DNA from 2 places in the Roseateles sp. NT4 genome. Region 2 is predicted to be linked to the other one. Evidence: predicted binding sites of a transcription regulator. Region 2 holds the regulator's gene; the other holds the start of a gene.
What was found. Region 2 encodes FNR, which switches genes on or off when oxygen is low (the NO sensors DNR and NnrR bind a similar motif). Its sites were predicted from a motif close to TTGATNNNNATCAA; they were not measured.

Region 1: cyoA (ubiquinol oxidase subunit II) is a predicted target of FNR. The motif match lies at 1,359-1,372, and genes of this name have one in related genera.

Annotation. Positions count from the first base shown of each region.
Region 1 covers NZ_JBPZGZ010000001.1:397,744-405,787, forward strand. Annotated here, with positions in the region: gene ACS5PN_RS01840 (MFS transporter) at 1-1,314, opposite strand, end outside; gene cyoA (ubiquinol oxidase subunit II) at 1,429-2,514, shown strand; gene cyoB (cytochrome o ubiquinol oxidase subunit I) at 2,523-4,547, shown strand; gene cyoC (cytochrome o ubiquinol oxidase subunit III) at 4,564-5,187, shown strand; gene cyoD (cytochrome o ubiquinol oxidase subunit IV) at 5,187-5,579, shown strand; gene ACS5PN_RS01865 (SURF1 family protein) at 5,579-6,286, shown strand; gene ACS5PN_RS01870 (ATP-binding protein) at 6,283-7,632, shown strand; gene ACS5PN_RS01875 (response regulator transcription factor) at 7,622-8,044, shown strand, end outside.
Region 2 covers NZ_JBPZGZ010000001.1:1,484,359-1,492,402, forward strand. Annotated here, with positions in the region: gene ACS5PN_RS06920 (NADP-dependent isocitrate dehydrogenase) at 1-105, shown strand, start outside; gene icd (NADP-dependent isocitrate dehydrogenase) at 414-1,670, opposite strand; gene ACS5PN_RS06930 (urease accessory protein UreH domain-containing protein) at 1,722-2,348, opposite strand; gene hemN (oxygen-independent coproporphyrinogen III oxidase) at 2,348-3,730, opposite strand; gene fnr (fumarate/nitrate reduction transcriptional regulator Fnr) at 3,862-4,593, shown strand; gene ACS5PN_RS06945 (BON domain-containing protein) at 4,646-4,990, opposite strand; gene ACS5PN_RS06950 (sigma 54-interacting transcriptional regulator) at 5,178-6,590, opposite strand; gene ACS5PN_RS06955 (hypothetical protein) at 6,607-7,074, opposite strand; gene ACS5PN_RS06960 (ATP-binding protein) at 7,058-8,044, opposite strand, start outside.

The DNA.
Region 1 (8,044 bases), 1.1 Mb from region 2:
AGCCACCTGCAGCTGCTTGTTGATGCGCAGCGCCACCAGCGTGGCCAGGCAACCCGACATCAGATAGGCCGTCAGCGACAGCAGGCCGAACTGCGAGGACAGGTACAGGGCCACCACAGGCGCGAAGGCGGCGCCCAGCAGCCAGGCCATGTCGGCCGTCAGGGCCGCGCCGGTGTAGCGGAAGTGGGGCAGGAAGTTGGACGTCACTGACCCGGCCGACTGGCCGTAGGACAGGCCCAGCAGCACGAAGCCGATCAGGATGAAGGCCGCCTGGCCGGGCTTGCCGCCGCCCAGCATAAAGGGCGCGAACAGCGCAAAGATGCCGATGCACACGGCCATGGTGCCGAGATAGCTGCGGCGGCCGATCTTGTCGGCGATGAGGCCGGACATGGGCATGGACACGGCACCGAAGGCGGCGCCCAGCAGCTCCATCTTCATGAAATCCTGGATGCCCTGCGGGTCGGACAGCGCCACCCAGGACAACGGGAACACGGTCACCAGGTGGAAGAGGGCATAGCTGGCCAGGGCGGCAAAGGCGCCGATGACGACGTGATGGCCCTGGGCCGGCAGCAGCTCGCGCAGATAGGCGGGGTCGAGCTCATGCTCCTCCATGCGCTTCTCGTACTCGTGCGTGACCACCAGGCGCAGGCGCGCGAACAGGGCGACGACGTTGATGGCGAAGGCGGTGAAGAAGGGGAAGCGCCAGCCCCAGGACAGGAAGTCCTTGGCCTCCAGGCTGCCGTAGACGTAGATGAAGACGCTGGAGGCCACCAGGAAGCCCAGCGGCGCGCCCAGCTGACCCAGCATGGCGTACCAGCCGCGGCGGTGCTGCGGGGCGTTCAGGGCCAGCAGGGAGGGCAGGCCGTCCCAGGAGCCACCGAGGGCGATGCCCTGGCCGACACGGCACAGGGCCAGCAGCCAGACGGCGGTGGCGCCGACTTCGGCATAGCCCGGCAGCAGGCCCATGCCGACGGTGGAGCAGCCCAGCAGGAAGAGGGCGGCGGTCAGCTTGGTCGAGCGGCCGAAATGGCGCTGGATGGACATGCCGATCAGCGTGCCGACCGGTCGGACGACGAAAGCCAGCGCAAAGACCAGGAAGGCGTAGAGGATGCCGGTCAGCTTGTCGGCGAAGGGGAAGAAGACTTGCGGGAAGACCAGCACCGAGGCGATGCCGAACACAAAAAAGTCGAAATATTCGGACGCACGGCCGATGATGACGCCCACCGCGATGTCGCCGGGGGCCAGATCCTCGTCGCTGCGGGTGGTCAGCGGACCGGATTGGGGGCTAGGGAAGGTACTACCTGCAACTGCCATTTCGAGCTTGTCTCCGTCTGTGCCTTGGACAAAATGTCCAATCGTTGATTTGCCTCAATCAACTTACATTCCGTCGCTGCCCGCAAGATCGTTAACCCTCGCGCGCCTCTCAGGATGTACCCCAACAAGTCTCTCCTTACAAGCGCCCTGGTTGTGTCAGCCAGCTTCGCTTTGTCCGGCTGCGACTGGATCGTGATGAAGCCGCATGGCGACATCGCGAACCAGCAGGCGCAGCTCATCGTCACCTCGACGCTGCTGATGCTGCTGATCATCGTTCCGGTGATCGCGCTGACGCTGTTCTTTGCCTTCCGTTACCGGCAATCGAACACCGAGGCGACGTATGCGCCGGACTGGGACCACTCCACCCGCCTGGAACTCGTCATCTGGGGCGCGCCGCTGCTGATCATCATCGCGCTGGGCGCCATCACCTGGATCAGCACCCACAAGCTCGACCCCTTCCGCCCGCTGGACCGCATTTCGGAAGGCAAGCCGCTGGCCGCCGACGTGAAGCCGCTGGAGGTCTATGCCGTCTCCATGGACTGGAAGTGGCTGTTCATCTACCCCGAGCAGGGCATTGCCACCGTCAACGAGCTGGCCGCGCCGGTGGACCGCCCCATCCACTTCCGCTTCACGTCCACCAGCGTGATGAACACCTTCTACGTGCCCGCCCTGGCCGGCATGATCTACACCATGCCGGGCATGGAGACCCAGCTGCACGCCATCATCAACAAGGCTGGCGTGTATGACGGCATCTCGGCCCATTACAGCGGCGCCGGCTTCTCGGACATGCGCTTCAAGTTCCACGGCCTGAGCGACGAAGAATTCGCCCGCTGGGTCGAATCCGGCAAGGCCGGGGGGGCCAAGCTGACGCGCGAGGACTACCTCAAGCTGGAGCAGCCCAGCACCAAGGAAGCCGTGCGCCGCTACGCCAGCGTCGAGCCGGGCCTGTGGGGCGCCATCGTCGACCGCTGCGTCGACGGCAAGAAGATGTGCGCGAGCCAGATGATGGCCATCGACGCCGCCGGCGGCGCCGGCAAGGGCGGCCTGGCCAGCACCATGCGCAGCCCCTGGCGCGATGCCGAGGGTGGCCTGCGCGAGCGCACCGTCGTCGCCGGCCTGTGCACGCCTGCCAACCCGCTGGGTCTGCCCGTCGAGACCGCCGATGCGTCGGCCGTCTCCCCGGCCTCGCAGAAGAACTGAGTCCTCCGATGTCCAATCCCGTTGTTGCCCAACACCAGGCGCTCGACAAGCTGCATCCCATCCTCGGCCGCCTGGGCTGGGATTCGCTGCCGCTGCACGAGCCCATCCTCGTCGCCACCTTCATTGCCGTCGCCCTGGGTGGCCTCGCCGTCTTCTTCCTGATCACGAAGTTCAAGCTCTGGGGCCATCTGTGGCGCGACTGGATCACCAGCATCGACCACAAGAAGATCGGCATCATGTACATGATCCTGGGCGTGATCATGCTGCTGCGCGGCTTTGCCGACGCGCTGATGATGCGGGCCCACCAGGCCATGGCCTTCGGCGACAACGCCGGCTTCCTGCCCCCGCACCACTACGACCAGGTCTTCACCGCCCACGGCGTCATCATGATCTTCTTCGTCGCGATGCCTTTCGTGACGGGCCTGATGAACTATGTCGTGCCGCTGCAGGTCGGCGCGCGCGACGTGGCCTTCCCCTTCCTGAACAACTTCAGCTTCTGGATGACGGTGGGCGGCGCCATCCTGGTCATGATCTCGCTGTTCGTCGGCGAGTTCGCCAAGACCGGCTGGCTGGCCTTCCCGCCGCTGTCGGGCATCCTGGCGAGCCCTGACCCCGGGGTGGACTACTACCTGTGGTCATTGCAGATCGCGGGGGTAGGGACGACGCTGTCGGGCATCAACCTGATCGCCACCATCATCAAGATGCGTGCGCCTGGCATGACCATGATGAAGATGCCCGTCTTCACGTGGACGTCGCTGTGCACCAACGTGCTCATCGTCGCCAGCTTCCCCGTGCTGGCCGCGGCCCTCGCGCTGCTGACCGCCGACCGCTACCTCGGTACCAACTTCTTCACCAACGACCTTGGCGGCAACGCCATGCTCTACGTGAACCTGATCTGGATCTGGGGCCACCCCGAGGTCTACATCCTGATCCTGCCCATCTTCGGCGTGTTCTCCGAAGTGGTGTCCACGTTCAGCCAGAAGAAGCTGTTCGGCTACGCGTCCATGGTCTATGCCACGGTCGTCATCACCATCCTGTCCTACCTCGTCTGGCTGCACCACTTCTTCACGATGGGCTCGGGCGCCAGCGTGAACTCGTTCTTCGGCATCACGACGATGATCATCTCGATCCCGACGGGCGCCAAGATCTTCAACTGGCTGTTCACCATGTACCGTGGCCGCATCCAGTTCGAGGTGCCCATGCTGTGGACGGTGGGCTTCATGATCACCTTCACGATCGGTGGCATGACCGGCGTGCTGCTGGCCGTGCCGGCGGCCGACTTCGTGCTGCACAACAGCCTGTTCCTGATCGCCCACTTCCACAACGTCATCATCGGCGGCGTGGTGTTTGGCGTGTTCGCCGGCATCAACTACTGGTTCCCCAAGGCCTTTGGCTTCCGCCTGGACGCCTTCTGGGGCAAGGTCTCGTTCTGGTGCTGGTTCATCGGCTTCTGGCTGGCCTTCACACCGCTGTATGTGCTGGGTCTGATGGGCATCACGCGCCGCGTCAGCCACTTCGACGACATGACGTTGCAGCCCTATTTCGTCGTCGCCGCCATTGGCGCGGGCTTGGTGGCTCTGGGCATCGGCGCCTTCCTGATCCAGATCGCCGTCAGCATCCTGCGCCGCAAGGAACTGGCCGATACGACGGGCGACATCTGGGGTGGCCGCACGCTGGAGTGGTCCACGTCCTCGCCGCCGCCGGACTACAACTTCGCCTTCACGCCCATTGCCCACGAGATGGACGCCTGGTACGACATGAAGCAGCGCGGCGCGGAGCGCCCGACGACCGGTTTCGTGCCCATCCACATGCCCAAGAACACCGGCGCCGGCTTCGTCATCGCCATGCTGGCCACGCTGATGGGCTTCGCGCTGATCTGGCATATGTGGTGGATCGCGGCCTTCAGCTTCGCGGCGACGGTCATTGCGGCCATCGTGCACACCTTCAACTACGACCGCGACTACCACATCCCGGCTGATGCGGTGACCCGCACCGAGGACGAGCGCACCCGTGCCCTCGCGTCCGCTGCCTGACCGGGAGACCTCTGACATGTCTGCAACCATTGCCACGCACGTGAACGGCACGCCGGTCTACTACGACCACAGCGGCGAGCACCATCCGCCCGGCAGCACCATGCTGGGCTTCTGGCTCTACCTGATGAGCGACTGCCTCATCTTTGCGGTGCTGTTCGCCGTCTACGCCGTGCTGGGCCGCTCCTATGCGGCCGGCCCGTCGGGCGCCGACCTGTTCGACCTGCCGCTGGTGGCCGTCAACACGGCCCTGCTGCTGTTCTCGTCCATCACCTACGGCTTCGCGATGATCGCGATGCAGGCCCGCAAGAAGGGGCAGCTGCTGGCCTGGCTGGCCATCACCGGCCTGTTCGGCCTGGGATTCCTCGGCATCGAGCTGTTCGAGTTCCACCACCTCATCCACGAAGGCGCGGGCCCGCAGCGCAGCGCCTTCCTGTCCAGCTTCTTCACGCTGGTCGGCACCCACGGCCTGCACGTCACATTCGGCACCATCTGGCTGGTCACGCTGATGTTCCAGGTCAAGAAGCTGGGCCTGACGCCCGCCAACCGCCGCCGCCTGATGTGCCTGTCGATGTTCTGGCACTTCCTGGACGTCGTCTGGATCGGCGTCTTCACCTTCGTCTATCTCATGGGGGTGCTGTGATGGCCGGCCATGCACATGATCACGCGCACGGTCACGACGACCACCTCGATGGCGAGGAAGACTTCCACGTCAGCTACAAGGGCTACGCGACGGGCTTCATCCTGTCCGTCATCCTGACCGCCATTCCCTTCTGGCTCGTCATGGCCAAGGTGCTGCCCAGCCCCAAGATGACCGGCTTCATCATCCTCGGCTTCGCCGCCGTGCAGATGGTGGTGCACATGATCTATTTCCTGCACATGAACGCCAAGGTCGAGCAGGGCTGGTCCATGCTGGCCCTGGTGTTCACGGCCGCCCTGGTCGTCATCATGCTGTCGGGCTCGGTGTGGGTCATGTATCACATGAACACCAACATGATGCCGACGCCGGACCCGGCCGCCATGCGCAATATGTGATGGCTCGCGCCGCGCGCATCGCATTGATCGTTGCCGCGGCGCTGTCGAGCATCGGCTTTCTGGCGCTGGCTGCGTGGCAGGTCCAGCGCCTGGGCTGGAAGGAAGACCTGATCGCGCGCGTCGGGCAGCGGGTCCACGCGGAGCCGGTGGCGGCACCGCCCGCTTCGGCCAGTGTTTCCAAAGACGACGAATACCGTCGGGTGCGCCTGCGCGGCCAGTTTGAGCCGCGCGAAGCTTTGGTGCAGGCCACCACGGAGCTGGGCGGCGGCTTCTGGGTCATCGCACCACTGCGGCTGGAGGACGGCAGCGCCATCCTTGTCAACCGCGGCTTCGTGCCGCCCGAGCAGCGTGCGCCCGAACAGCATGCTGCCCCCTCGGGTCCGGTCGAACTGCTCGGCCTGCTGCGCCTGACCGAGACCGGTGGCGGCCCGCTGCGCAAGAACGCGCCCGCCGAAGGTCGCTGGTACTCGCGTGACGTGGCCGGCATCGCGACCCAACTCGGCGTGGTGGACAAAGCTGCACCTTACTTCGTCGACGAGACCGCCGACCCCGCCCAGCCGCAGCGCTGGCCGCGTCCCGGCCTGACGGTCCTGCATTTCGCCAACAATCACGCCGTCTACGCCGCCACCTGGCTGGCGCTCGCGGTCATGGCGGCCGCCGCGGCCTTCTACCTGGTCCGCGAGGAGCGCCGGCGCCCGCTGCCTTGAACCCAGACATCCCGCTGACCTCCATCGCCGAGCCCGTCGCCGTCGCCCCCGAGCGCCGTGCCGGCCGTGCCAATCTGCACCAGCTCATCGAGCTGCGCTGGCTGGCCGTGGGCGGCCAGCTTGCCACCGTGCTGGTCGTGCATGTGGCCCTGGGCATCAGCCTGCCCTGGGCCGAGATGCTGAGCCTGCTCGGCATCCTGGTCGCCTTCAACCTCTTCAGCATCTGGCGCAACCGCCTGACCCAGCCGGTGGCGCAGATCGAGCTCTGCATCGCGCTGCTGGTTGACGTCGGCGTGCTGACCGGCCAGCTGTATCTCGCCGGCGGCAGCGACAACCCCTTCATCTACCTCTATCTGCTGCAGGTCGCCGTCGCGTCGGTGCTGCTGCGGCCGGCCTTCCTGATGGCCGTCATGATGAGCGCGGTGTCGGGCTTCGTCGTGCTGACGCAATGGCACCGGCCGCTCGCGCTGGACCCGACCTCGCCGACGACGCTGTCGCCCAACTATCTCGGCGGTCTGCTGCTGTGCTTCCTGCTCAACGTCGGCCTGCTCAGCATCTTCATCGTGCGCATCAACCGCAATCTGCGCCAGCGCGATGCCGAACTGGCCGAGCTGCAGCAGCGTGCGGCCGAAGAGGTGCACATCGTGCGCATGGGCCTGCTGGCCAGCGGCGCCGCGCATGAGCTGGGCACGCCGCTGGCGACCCTCAGCGTCATCCTGGGCGACTGGGCGCACATGGCGCCGTTTGCCGCCGAGCCCGAGCTGCGCGAAGAGATCGAGGAGATGCAGCGCCAGATCCTGCGCTGCAAGGCCATCGTCACCGGCATCCTGATGTCGGCCGGCGAGATGCGCGGCGAGGCACCGCGGCTGACGGCGCTGCAGTCCTTCATCGACGGCCTGGCGCGCGACTGGCGCGCTGCCCATCCGAATGCCGAGCTGAGCCTGCGCAGCAAGGACCTGCCCGACATCGAGATCATCTCGGACAGCGCGCTGCAGCAGGTTGTCGCCAACCTGCTCGACAACGCGCTGGAGGCGGCGCCCGGCATGCCGCTGACCCTGCTTGCCAGCTGCCCCGACGAGGAGACGCTGAGCTTGAGCGTGCTCGACAACGGCCCCGGTTTCGACGCCGAGCGGCTCAAGCATTTCGGCGAGCCCTACCAGAGCAGCAAGGGTCAGCCCGGCCGCGGCATGGGCCTGTTCCTGTCGGTCAATGTGGCGCGCACCCTGGGCGGCCGGCTGCAGGCCCGCAACCGCAGCCCCAGCGGCGACGGCGGCGGGGCCGAGGTCATGCTGACCCTGCCCCTCGCGACCTTGCTGCCGCGACAATCCAAATCCGATGCCCGCTGAAGACGACCGCCTGCTGCTCATCGTCGAGGACGACGACAGCTTCGCCCACACCCTGACCCGCTCCTTCGAGCGCCGCGGCTGGCGCTGCCTGCGGGCCACGGGTCTGGATGACATGAAGAACCTGCTCGACGAGCTGCCCGACGACGAGGAGCTGGGCCATGCCGTCGTCGACCTCAAGCTCGCCGGCGGCGCCTCGGGCCTGGCCTGCGTGCAGGCCCTGCATGGCTGGGATCCCGAGGTGCTGATCGTCGTGCTGACCGGCTACGCCAGCATCGCGACGGCCGTCGAGGCCATCAAGCTCGGCGCCTGCCACTACCTGGCCAAGCCGGCCAACACCGACGACATCGAGGCCGCCTTTGCGCGCAAGCAGGGTGATGCCGATGTGGAAGTGACGGAGCGCCAGACCGCGTCC
Region 2 (8,044 bases):
CCGACCGACATCGGCGGCTACTTCCTGCCGGACACGGCCAAGCTGGACAAGGTCATGCGCCCCAGCGCCACCTTCAACGCGGCCTTGCAAGCGCTGGCCGGCTGATCTGCTGCACCGCAACAAAAAGGGCGCCCGTCGGGCGCCCTTTTTTTGCCTAGCAGCAGCGTTGCGTTTTCACGCTCAGGGCAAGTCCGTAATCCGACAGCAAGCCAATCGCCAGCTTCTTTCTTTACAGTCTGAAACCAGGCGTTTGCTCCTGCAATTGCCGATCACAGCCGCCTCGTGAAGCACCGCGAGACAGCCCCAAACCCCGGCCCAGAGCCGGGGTTTTCCTTTTCGGGGCGACAAAAAGCCCCGCGCTCGACGACGCGAGGCGGGGCGATGGATGAACACCGGGCCTTGCCCGATGTCGCTTACTCCATGCAGTCGATCATGACCTGGCCAAACCCCGAGCAGGACACCTGGGTCGCGCCGTCCATCAGGCGGGCGAAGTCATAGGTGACCTTCTTGCTGAGGATGGCCTTTTCCATCGAGCTGATGATGAGGTCGGCGGCAGCTGTCCAGCCCATGTGGCGCAGCATCATCTCGGCCGACAGGATCTCGGAGCCGGGGTTCACATAGTCCTTGCCGGCGTACTTGGGCGCCGTGCCGTGGGTGGCCTCGAACATGGCGATGGAGTCGCTCATGTTGGCGCCCGGCGCGATGCCGATGCCGCCGACCTGGGCGGCCAGAGCGTCGGAGACGTAGTCGCCGTTCAGGTTCAGCGTGGCGATGACGCTGTACTCCGCGGGGCGCAGGATGATCTGCTGCAGGAAGGCGTCGGCGATGACGTCCTTGATGGTGATGGACTTGCCGGTCTTGGGGTTCTTGACCTTGCACCACGGGCCGCCGTCGATGGGCTCGGCGCCGAATTCCTTCTGCGCCAGCGCGTAGGCCCAGTCACGGAAGGCACCTTCGGTGAACTTCATGATGTTGCCCTTGTGCACGATGGTGACGCTGGGCTTGTCGTTGTCGATGGCGTACTGGATGGCCTTGCGCACCAGGCGCTCGGTGCCTTCGCGGCTGACCGGCTTCACACCGATGCCGGAGGTTTCGGGGAAGCGGATCTTCTTGACGCCCATCTCGTCCTGCAGGAACTTGATGAGCTTCTTCGCCTTGTCGCTCTCGGCCTCGTACTCGATGCCGGCGTAGATGTCTTCCGAGTTCTCGCGGAAGATGACCATGTCGACCTTGTGGGGCTCCTTCACGGGGCTGGGCACGCCGTCGAAATACTGCACGGGGCGCAGGCAGACGTAGAGGTCCAGTTCCTGGCGCAGCGTGACATTCAGCGAGCGGATGCCACCGCCGACCGGCGTCGTCAGCGGGCCCTTGATGGAGACGATGTAGTCCTTGACGACCTGCAGCGTCTCTTCCGGCAGCCAGACGTCGGGGCCGTAGACCCGGGTGCTCTTCTCGCCGGCGTAGATCTCCATCCAGTGGATCTTCTTCGAGCCGCCATAGGCCTTGGCCACGGCCGCGTCCACCACCTTCAGCATGACGGGCGTGATGTCCAGGCCCGTGCCATCACCCTCGATGTAGGGAATGATGGGGTTGTTCGGCACATTCAGCGAGAAGTCGGCATTGGCGGTGATCTTCTGGCCGCCTTCAGGCACCTTGATGTGTTGGTACATGGCTTGTGGGCTTTCGAGACAAAAACGAAACCCGGCGAGTTTATGGCCGCCTCAGCAGGCCAGCCGGATCCCATGCCATATGCCTTGCGCCAGCCCCCAGCCCGCACCGGCTGCGAGGCCCAGTCCGGCCAGACGCAGGGCCAGCACGTCTCCACCCGCGCCACGCTTGAGCAGCCGCGCCCGCCACAGCGGCGCGATGGCGAGGCCCGGCGTGCTGGCCAGCGCAAAGCCGGCCATGGCCAGCGCGCCGCTGCCGGGCGAGCCCGACAGCCCGGCCAGCAGGAGTGCCGCGTGCAGCAGGCCGCAGGGCATGGCAACCCAGGCGAGTCCGGTCGCGAAGGCATGCCGCGGCGCGGGGCGCCAGCGCACCGTGCCCAGCCACGCCGGCACCCGGCCGCGCGCCAGCAGCGTCAGGCCCAGCAGCAGCATGCCCGCCTGCAGCAGGGCCCAGGCGGGTTGCAGCAGCAGGACGCGACTCGACGCAGTGGCCAGCGCCTGTGCCGATGCCGCGGCCACCGCGCCTGCGGCTGAATAGCCCAGCAGCCGCCCGACGAGCAGCCTCACCGGCCGCGGCCCGGCGGCCAGGGCACAGGGCGCGCTGCACATGGCGGCGCAATGCGGCGTAACGGCCAGGCCCATCAACGCGGCCGAGGCGATCAGCGCCGCATCCAGGCCCATCAGATGATCTTGGAGAAGCGCTCGCGGCCCGCGTCGGCCTGGCAATAGCGGTCAAACACCATGGCCACGGCGCGCACGAAATACCAGCCCAGCGGCGTCACCTGGATGGCACCGGGCTCCAGCGCCACCAGGCCCTGAGCGGCGAGCGCCACCAGGCGTTCCAGTTCGGGCGCGAAATAGGCCTGGACGTCGACCAGGTAGGACGTGGCGATGGACTCGAATTCCAGCCGGCCCTGGCACATCAGCGCCATGATGACGGCGCGCCGCACCAGGTCGTCGCGGTTCAGCGCCAGGCCGCGCTGCACGGGCAGCTGGCGCTGGTTCAGCGCATCCTCGTAGTCGGCCAGGGTCTTGGCGTTCTGCGCATAGGTGGCGCCGACGCGGCTGATGGCCGACACGCCCAGGCCGACGAGATCGCAGTCCGGCTGCGTCGAATAGCCCTGGAAGTTGCGATGCAGCAGGCCCTGGCGCTTGGCGACGGCCAGCGGGTCGCCCGGCAGCGCGAAGTGGTCCATGCCGATGTAGGCATAGCCCTCGCCGAGCAGGGCGCTGATGGCACCCGACAGCATGGCCAGCTTGTCCCCGGCCGGCGGCAGCAGCTCGGCGACGATGCGACGCTGCGGCTTGAAGCGCTGCGGCAGATGGGCATAGGCATACATCGCGATGCGATCGGGCCGCAGCCCGGCCACCTGGGCGATGGTGCGGGCGAAGCTGGCCGGCGTCTGCAGCGGCAGGCCATAGATCAGGTCGACGCTGAGGGACGCGAAACCCAGCTCGCGCGCCGATTGCATCAGCGCGGCGACGGACTCCAGCGGCTGCACCCGATGCACCGCCTTCTGCACACCGGCGTCGAAGTCCTGCACACCGAAGGACAGCCGGTTGAAGCCCAGCATGCGCAGATGGGCCAGCCGCGCCGCATCGACGGTGCGCGGGTCCACCTCGATGGACAGTTCGGCGCCGGGCAGCAGCCGGAAGCGCCGCCGCAGCATGTCCATCAGCAGGCTGAGCTCGTCGTCGGACAGGAAGGTCGGCGAACCGCCCCCCAGGTGCAGCTGCGACACCGGTGCCGCACCGCCCAGGGCCTCTGCCACGAGGTCCATCTCGACACCCAGCAGGTCCAGGTAAGGGCGCGCCCTCTCATGGTGGCGGGTGATGATCTTGTTGCAGGCGCAGTAATAGCAGAGCTGCTCGCAAAAAGGGATGTGCACATAGACCGACAGCGGCTGGATCGTGCCGCGCAGGGCCAGCGCCTGCAGATGCTGGGGCGCCTGATGAGCCTCGACGAAGCGATCGGCCGTCGGGTAGGAGGTGTAGCGCGGGCCGGCCACGTCGTGGCGGCGCAGCAGTTCGGGGTCCAGGGGTTTGTCGGTGACGGCAGCCATGCCGCCACTGTGCCCAGCAGCGACTTCAGCGGCCTTGATCCAGGTCAAGGACAGTGCGGGTGCGGCGGCGAACAATGCATTTCATGCTGACCACCCTGCCCCGCGCGATGCCCATGCCGATAATTCCCGACATGGCCACTGCACCCACCACTGTCGAGCCCCTCAAGGTCGCCTGCGCGAGCTGCAATCTGCGCGAACTCTGCCTGCCGGTGGGGCTGAACGCCAGCGAGCTGGACCAGCTGGACGGCCTGGTGGACCGGCGCCGCAACGTAGCACGCGGCGAGCATCTGTTCCGCAACGGCGAGCGCTTCGAGGCGCTCTACGCGGTGCGCACCGGTTTCTTCAAGACCTGCGTCGGCAGCGAGGATGGGCGCGACCAGGTCACGGGCTTCCAGATGGCCGGCGAGCTGCTCGGCCTGGACGGCATCAGCAGCGACCATCACCACTGCGACGCCGTCGCGCTGGAGGACTCGTCGGTCTGCGTCATTCCGTACACGCAGCTGGAGGAGCTGTCGCGCGAGTTCACCGTGCTGCAGCACCAGTTCCACAAGATCATGAGCCGCGAGATCGTGCGCGACCATGGCGTCATGCTGCTGCTCGGCAATATGCGCGCCGAGGAGAGGCTGGCGGCCTTCCTGCTCAATCTGACGCAACGACTGCAGGCGCGCGGCTTCTCGCCGAGCAGCCTGGTGCTGCGCATGACGCGCGAGGAGATCGGCAGCTATCTCGGCCTCAAGCTCGAGACCGTCAGCCGCACCTTCTCCAAGTTCCAGGACGACGGGCTGATGGAGGTCAAGCAGCGCCAGCTGCGCATCCTCAACCAAGCCGGCCTCCAGGCGCTGGTCAACAACAGCCGCTGCTGACGCAAAAAGGCCCCGCGGGGGCGCGCGGGGCCTCGAGATGCAAGGTATGGCGTCAGCCGACCTTGATCTCGCTACGCACTTCCTTCACGCCCGACACGGCCTGCACCAGCAGCACGGCCTTCTGGGCCAGGTCAGCGGTGGGCGCGACGCCCTTCAGGACAACCACGCCGCCGGTGGTGCTGACGGTCAGGGGCAGGGCCTGCAGGTCCTTGTCCTTTTGCAGGGCAGCCTGGGCCTGGCTGGTGATGGCGGCATCGCCGGCCGGCTGGGCCTGCGCCACTTGCTGGACCGGGGCGTCAGCGGGCGCCGGTGCTTGTTCGGCCGCGAAGCTCGCGGTCGCGGCACCCGCCATCAGCGTGGCGGTCAGCAGTCGGGCGAAGGTCGAGGTTTGTCGCATGCAGATCTCCTGAGGATGCGTGAATCGGAAGCAATGCCGGGTGGCACCACTACCGCCTTAGCGCAAAGCCCGTGCCAGCTCTGAAAATCCATTCCAAATCAACCACTTGAGGAATTTCTCACGAACGCGCCGGCGGTCCGCGGGCCGGTTTTGTCGCCGGGTGGCGACAGGCCAGCCCACCGAAACGCTAAGCGCTTGATTCGTCTGACAATTTTCTGTCGCCGGAATCCGACGGCTGAGCTAGGGGGGCCGCATCCGCGCGGAAGAGCTGCGGGTCCAGGCCATGCTTTTGCAGCAGGCGATAGAACTCGGTGCGGTTGCGATCCGCCAGGCGCGCGGCCTCGGCCACCTGGCCCGAGGTCAGCTTCAGCAGCTGGTTCAGGTAGTCGCGCTCGAAGCGCTGCTTGGCATGCTGGTAGTTCAGCACCTCGGCCGGCGGCATCTGCAGCGCGCGCTGCACCTGGGCCAGCGGCACCAGCGGCGCCGTCGCCAGCACGCAGACCTGCTCGACGACGTTGAAGAGCTGGCGCACATTGCCCGGCCAAGGCGCCGTCACCAGGGCCTCCAGTGCATCGGGGGCAAAGCCCTTGACCGGCTTGCGATGCCGCCCGGCCAGCGTCAGCAAAAAATGCTGGGCCAGCAGCGCAATGTCCTCGCGCCTCTCGGCCAGGGCCGGCAGCTGCAGCTTGACGACATTGAGGCGGTAGTAGAGGTCAGGCCGGAACAGGCCCTCGCTCATGGCCAGCTCCAGGTCGCGGTGGGTGGCCGACAGCACGCGCACATCCACCGCCACGGCCTCGTTGCTGCCCACCGGCCGCACGACGCGCTCCTGCAGCACCCGCAGCAGCTTGACCTGCAGGGCCAGCGGCATGTCGCCGATTTCGTCGAGGAAGACCGTTCCCCCCTCGGCCGCCGGGATCAGGCCCTGTCTATGGCCTTGGGCGCCGGTGAAGGCACCCTTCACATGGCCGAACAGTTCCGACTCCAGCAGGGCCTCGGGGATGGCCGCGCAGTTCACTGCGACAAAGGGCTTGCCGGCGCGCGGGCTGGCCTTGTGAATGGCACGGGCCAGCAGCTCCTTGCCCGTGCCGCTGTCGCCAGCGATCAGCACGCTGGCATCGGTGCCCGCCACCAGGCGCGCCTCGGCCAGCACCTCCGCCATGCGCGGACTGCGGCTGATGATTTCGCTGCGCCATGCGCCGTCGCCGTCGAAGGGCGCCGGGCCGGGCCGGTTCAGCAGCAGGGCCTGGTTGATCTTGTCCAGCAGCTCCTTGCCGTCGTAGGGCTTGGTCAGATAGGCATGGGCGCCGCGCGTGGTCGCCTCGACGGCGTCGGGGATGGACCCATGGGCCGTCAACAGGATGACGGGCAGCGAAGGGTGGCGGGCGCGGATCTCGTCGAACAGGGCCAGGCCGTCCAGGCCGGGCAGGCGCACGTCGGTGATGACCAGGGCCGGCAGCTTGACGGCCAGATGGGCGAGTGCGGCCTCTGCACTGGCGACGGCCTGCACGGCGTGGCCGGCCGCGGTCAGCCGCATGGTCATCAGGCGCAGCAGGTCGGTGTCGTCGTCGACGACCAGGATGGCGGCGGGTGTGCTCATGCCCTGCCCTCCTTCCTCAACGCGGCGCCGCGCCAGGCTTGGCGGGCAGGGTCTGCTCGATCGCCTTCAAGGCTTCGAGCTTCTCGTTGAGTTGCTCGTTGCGGCGCTGGCTGTCGCGCAGCTGCTGGTTGAGCTTGTCGACGTTGTCCTGCAGGCGGCGCTGCTCGGCCAGGCGTGCGGCCATCAGCGTGGCCAGTGGCTTCAGCGGTTCGGCTTGCGGGTCACTGGAGCTGGCCAGGGCTTCCAGTTGGGTCGCGGCCTGGGCCTGCTCGGCCGCGCTGCGGCCCTGACCGAGCTGCATGGCCTTTTGCAGATCGGTGGCATACGCCTGCACAGTCTTCAGGCCCTCATCGACAGGCGCGGGAGGCGCCGGCGGCGGCTCGGGGCAGACCGGCGCGGGAGGAGGCGGCGCCAGCGGCATGGGTGCCGGCGTCTGGCAGGCGGCCAGCAACAGCAGGCCGGTGATCTCAAGCAGTCTTCGCATGGGGTATCTCAAGGCGGAAATGGGCGCCGCGCTCGCTGGGCAGCAGGCAGCAGGAGCCGCCATGCGCCTGCACGATCTCGCGCACGATGGACAGGCCGATGCCGCTGCCACGGCGGGCGCCGGGGGGCTGAAGGCGGCCTTGGTAGAAGGGATCGAAGATGCGCTCGACGTCCTCGACCGCGACGCCGCTGCCCTCGTCCAGGCAGTCGATGGCGACGCTCGCCGCGTCCTCGCTCAATCTCAAGATGACGTTGCCACCCGGCGGGCTGAAGCGCACCGCGTTGACCAGCAAATTGGCGAGCACGACACCCAGCTTGTCGCCGTCGACCGCAGCGGTGACATCGACCGCTTCGAGCTGGACTTTCAGCCCCTTGGCCTGCCACAACAGGCGCTGATCGTCGACGACACGCTCCAGCAGAGGCTTCAAGGCCGTCGGGCGGCGGCGCAGCTGCTGAGCATCCGAAGCGAGCGACTGATAGCTCAGCAGGCCCTCGATCTGACGCTGCAGCGCGGCACTGTTGTCACCGAGGATGCGCACGATCTCGACCTGATCGGCCGTCAGCGGCCCGGCCACGCCGTCGCGCAGCAGGGCCGCGCCCTCGCGGATGGAGGCCATGGGCGTCTTCAACTCGTGGGAGATGTGGCGCACGAAGCGGGTCTTGTCGGACTCCAGCGTGGCCAGGCGCTGGCGCAGCCACTCCAGCTGGCGGCCGAGACGGCGCAGGTCCACCGGGCCGCGCACGTCGACGGGCTGGTCGAAACGGTTGTCGCCGAGCCGGCCGATGGCGGTCTCGACATCGGCCAGCGGCCGCAGCAGCCAGCGCCCGAAGCCCAGGCCCAGCAGGACCGCCAGCACGATGGCGCCGACAACGAGGGCGCTGATCAGCCGCCGCTGCTGCTCCAGTTCGGCCAGCACGGCGTCGCTGCGCCTGTCCATGGCCTGCTGGCCTTGCTGCGTCAACGCCTGGTT